2 regions of the Streptomyces sp. NPDC004721 genome follow, and region 2 is predicted to be linked to the other one. Evidence: riboswitches for the same ligand, from Rfam matches in the RefSeq annotation. Region 2 holds a riboswitch; the other holds the start of a gene.
The links. A riboswitch is a leader RNA that binds a small molecule or an ion and turns the genes downstream of it on or off. The one in region 2 is predicted to bind cyclic di-AMP.
Positions count from the first base shown of each region.

Region 1 (2,440 bases), on a different contig from region 2:
GGTCTGCCCCTGAGCTGGTCACCGTGGCCGACATGCTCATCGCGGTGCCCTGGACCTGAGCGGCGCCGCCCCATGAAAGGGCCCGCACCTCCCGGTGCGGGCCCTTTCATGTCCGATGCCGGTGCCGGCACCGGGTGTCCGGCGCGCGCGTTACGCGGGGCGGACGACGCTGTGGATCGGCATGTAGTAGATCGACTCCTCGCGGACGTTCGTGCCCGGGCGCGGCGCGTGGATCATCATGCCGTTGCCGATGTAGATCCCGACGTGGCTGATGTCGTTGTAGAAGAAGACCAGGTCGCCGGGTTTGGCCTCGGAGACGGGGACGGTCGTGCCGGCCTCCACCTGGCTCCAGGTGGTGCGCGGCAGCGAGATCCCGGCGGACTTCCAGGCGGCCAGCGTGAGCCCGGAGCAGTCGTACGAACCGGGGCCGGTCGCGCCCCACACGTACGGCTTGCCGATCTGGGCCCTCGCGAAGTCGAGGACCTTGGCGGCCTTGGCGGCATAGCCGGTGCTCGATCCGGCATCCGTGCTCGTGCCCCCGCCCGTACCCGTGCCCGAGCCCGTACCCGTGCCCGAGCCCGTACTCGTGCCCGAGCCCGTGCTCGATCCGGAGCCCGTGCTCGATCCGGAGCTCGCTTTCGCTTCGGAGCTCTTGGCCGCCTGCTCCTCCTTGCGCTTCTGCGCGGCCGCCGCCGCCTCCGCCGCCGCCTGCCGGCGGGCCAGCTCCGCGGCCTTCTGCCGGGCGATCTCCTGCTTCTTCTTCTCGATCGCCGCCAGCCGCGCCTTCTCCTCGGCGGTCAGCGTCGACAGCAGGTGGCGCGCCTCGCTGAGCCTCGTCTGGACGTCGAGCTTGCTGGTCCTCAGATCGTCCTGCGAGGTGGTCAGCGACTCCAGGATCTTCGTCGCCTCGGTGCGCTTCTTCGTCGTCGCGAGCTGCGCGGTCTGGTAGTCGTCGACGGCCTTCTTCTGGCGCTCGGTGAGCTGCCTCATCAGATGGTCCTGGTCGAAGTACTGCTGGGGATCCTTCGCGAGCAGCAGCGTCGCGGTGCCGGACATCCCGCCCGTGCGGTACTGGGCGGCGGCGAACATGCCGAGCTCGCGCCGCGCCTCGTTCAGCTTCGCGGTGCGCTTCGCCACGTCGTCGAGGAGGCCGTTCACGCGTGTGCGCTGCGTGGCGGTCTTCTCCTTCGCCGCGTTGTACTTCTCGGTGGCCACTCCGGCCTGGTGGTAGAGGTCGTCGACCTTCTTCTGCACCTCTTCGAGGCTGGGCTTCCGGGGCTGTGCGGGCGCGGCGTTCGCCGTCTGGGACAGCAGCGCCACGGAGGTGAGGGCCGCGGTCGTCAGACCGAGGGCCGGGGACGTGCGCAGTCCGGCGATCCGGGTGGCCGTGGTCCGGGCTTTGCGGTGCGACGCCAAGGGTGGCGCCTCCTTCCATAGACCGCCTACCGGGTTAGCTGTCGGGTTCGGGCGGGTGGTCGGAAGGGCTGCCCTACCGTCCCGTGCGCGCTGTGGGGGACGCGTGAACGGGACCGATTCACCCCAGGGATGAGTGGGTCCCCGGCTCCGGCTGCCGTGAGGCGCACCGGATTCGGCGCAGGCCACCCGTCCCGGCGTGGTTCGCCGGCGGGGGTACGGGGTGCCCGCCGGGCACGCTAGCCAACGCTTGTGACTGCTGTGAAGGTTGGTGCGTGATATGTCCGCTACGTTTTCGTGACTTTCACGGTACGCATACGGATGGCTGCACTCCGGTGTTTTCGGGACCGTCGGACCGTACGTCCGGTGGGCGGCGGGTGTCCCCGTTTCCGGGGCCTCCCCGACGACCTCCGACCGGCGCGGAAAGCGGGACCGCCGTCAGGGCTCAGGACCGGGAGTCCGGATAGGCTCTGGCCAGGACGGGCTTGATCCGACGGGAGGCCGGGATGACGGCGCCGGGGCGCAGGAGCAGTACCTTCACGCGGCTGCTGCGGCACGGCTTCATCCATGCCTCGGACGCCGAGCGGCTGCTGGACGGGCCGGACCTCGCGCCGCTGAGGGACGATCCGGTGCTGCTGGAGGCGCTGGGCGCCACCGCCGACCCGGATCTCGCGCTGGGCGGGCTGGTCCGGCTGCTGGAGGCGCAGCCGGAGTCCAAGGCCCGCCGCGAGCTGCTCGACACGCTGATAGCGGCCAAACCGCTGCGCGACCGGCTGCTCGGCGTGCTCGGCGCCTCCACCGCGCTCGGCGACCACCTCGCCCGGCACGCAGGCGACTGGCGGGCGCTGGTCACCTACGAGCCGCGCGACCTGCACCCGGGGGTGGAGGAGTTCGAGCACGGGCTCGCCGAGGCCGGCGATCCGGTCGCGCTCCGCGTCGCCTACCGGCGCTGCCTGCTGTCGATCGCCGCCCGCGACGTGTGCGGCACCACGGATGTCGCCGAGACCGCCGCCGAGCTGGCCGACCT
Region 1 covers NZ_JBSGBZ010000013.1:101,732-104,171, reverse strand. Annotated here, with positions in the region: gene ACWEK3_RS14685 (NlpC/P60 family protein) at 151-1,416, opposite strand; cyclic di-AMP (ydaO/yuaA leader) riboswitch at 1,425-1,604, opposite strand; gene ACWEK3_RS14680 (bifunctional [glutamine synthetase] adenylyltransferase/[glutamine synthetase]-adenylyl-L-tyrosine phosphorylase) at 1,920-2,440, shown strand, end outside.
Region 1: linked by a shared signal. The riboswitch ahead of ACWEK3_RS14685 (NlpC/P60 family protein) and the one ahead of ACWEK3_RS16315 (transglycosylase family protein) in region 2 are both predicted to bind cyclic di-AMP.

Region 2 (2,440 bases):
GAGAAGTCCGGGGCGGCGAAGGTCGACACCGGTGTGGGTAATTCGTCCGGATCCTCCAACTCGTCCGGAAAGTCCCTCACGGAGGACCTCGGTCTGTCCGACTCGTCACAAACATCGTCGAGCGACCCGTCCGGTTCGTCCGGTTCGTCGGACGCCGACCCGGGTCCGGCTGATTCCTCCGGCTCGCCGACCGCGTCCCCCACCACATCCTCTCCTTCGCCGTCCTCGCCCGCCAAGAAGGGCAACCCGGCCAATTCCGACACGTCTCCCGATGTCGCCGCAAGCAAGTCCCAGTCGCCCGACGCCTCGCCCTCGGTCACGCCGCAGCCGGGTGACATGGACAACTCGTGGCAGGTCGGCGGCACTTCGACCCTGGTCGACACCGGGGCGCTCGACGCCGGGGCGCTCGGCGGTGGGCGGCACCGCGGCGGCAGTGCCGCCGAGGACCCGGCCGACAGTCACGCGGCCGCGTCCTCCGGCCGCCACGCCTCCCGCGGTGGCGTCACGCGCGCCGTCGTCGCCGACTCCTACACCGTCCGCGCCGGCGACTCGCTCGAGTCCATCGCCGACTCCCTTGACCTCCAAGGCGGATGGGATGCGCTGTATGCGGCGAACAGGGGGGCGATCGGGTCCGACCCCAACCACATCTCTGCCGGTCAGACCCTGAATCTCCCTACCGAAACGCCCTAAAAGCAGCGGGAGTTCACGCCCCACTTCGCACTGAATGTCCCATTCGGTGAAAGTGTGGGATGACTCTCAGAAGTCCTGATCGTCTTTGGAATTCGGCGGAGCGCGTGCCTACGGTCGTGACCGCTCGTCACCGCGAGCCCCGGCTGCCGCAACGCCGAATCCTGCCAGCGGCCGTACGGGAACAGTCGTCGCGTCAAGCGCCGTGGGCAGGAGCGGGGGACCCAAGGTAAGTGCCGCGCCCGGCAGTTGACCGGAGCGGCTAGGGGTGGAGCCGTGCCTCACGCACGAGGCACGGCCGGGCAACTCAACCGGCCCGAACCCGACAGCTCACCTCGCAGGCGTCGGTGAGGGGATCCACCATGCTGTTCTCCAGCAAGGGCAAGCACCGTCGTACGTCCAAGGCCACCCGTGTCGTCGCGCTCGCCGGTGTCGCCGGCGCCGCCGTCGCCGCCCCGCTGATGGCGGTCGGCGACGCCTCCGCCGCCACCGCCTCCGAGTGGGACGCGGTCGCCCAGTGCGAGTCCGGCGGCAACTGGTCCATCAACACCGGCAACGGCTTCTACGGTGGCCTCCAGTTCACCAACTCCACCTGGGCCGGGTATGGCGGCACCGCCTACGCGTCGCGCGCCGACCTGGCCTCCAAGTCGCAGCAGATAGCCGTCGCCGAGAAGGTCCTCGCGGGCCAGGGCAAGGGCGCCTGGCCGGTCTGCGGCAAGGGCCTGTCCGGCGCCGCCTACACCGGCGGCGCCCCCGCGTCCTCGTCGTCTTCTTCTTCGTCTTCTCCGAGCGGCAGCTCCGCCAAGAGCACCACCACCCGCTCGACCGAGCAGCAGGCCGCCAACCGCTCCGCGACGCGTCCGGCCCCGAGCAAGACCGTCACCACGCCGACCGGCGAGAAGGTCAAGAAGGGCGACGGAGAGTACAAGGTGGTCTCCGGCGACACCCTCAGCTCCATCGCCGCCGAGCACGGCGTCCAGGGCGGCTGGAAGAAGCTGTTCGAGCTGAACAAGGACATCGTCGACAACGCCGACCTCATCTACCCGGGCCAGCAGCTCCACCTGAAGTAAGGGCCCGTCCCGCCCTCGGTGCTTTCCAGGGCTCCCCGCCCCGGCGCGTTCCCCCCTGCGCGCCGGGGCGGGGTTTTTTCGCCTCCCGCACGCCCGGCCGTTCCCGAACCTTCCCCTCTCCTTTGTTCCGAGCGGGAACAATAGGTACCGTCACTCTGTCCACGAGGCGGTCGGTCGGCCGGTCGCCGCCCCGGGACGGTTAGGCTCTAGTCGCAAGGCTCACGCCCCGCACTTCCAGCGTCACATCCCAGAAGGAGATGCTCGTGCCGTCCATCGACGTCGTCGTAGCCCGGGAAATCCTGGACTCCCGAGGCAACCCCACGGTCGAGGTCGAGGTCGGCCTCGACGACGGCAGCACCGGTCGTGCCGCCGTCCCCTCCGGCGCCTCCACCGGTGCCTTCGAGGCCATCGAGCTCCGTGACGGCGACCCCAACCGCTACCAGGGCAAGGGCGTCGAGAAGGCCGTCCTCGCCGTGATCGAGCAGATCGGCCCGGAGCTCGTCGGCTACGACGCCACCGAGCAGCGTCTGATCGACCAGGCCATGTTCGACCTGGACGCCACCGACAACAAGGGCTCGCTGGGCGCCAACGCCATCCTCGGCGTCTCCCTCGCCGTCGCCCACGCCGCCTCCGAGGCCTCGGACCTCCCCCTCTTCCGCTACCTCGGCGGTCCGAACGCGCAC
Region 2 covers NZ_JBSGBZ010000015.1:93,050-95,489, forward strand. Annotated here, with positions in the region: gene ACWEK3_RS16310 (transglycosylase family protein) at 1-690, shown strand, start outside; cyclic di-AMP (ydaO/yuaA leader) riboswitch at 879-1,046, shown strand; gene ACWEK3_RS16315 (transglycosylase family protein) at 1,050-1,757, shown strand; gene eno (phosphopyruvate hydratase) at 2,015-2,440, shown strand, end outside.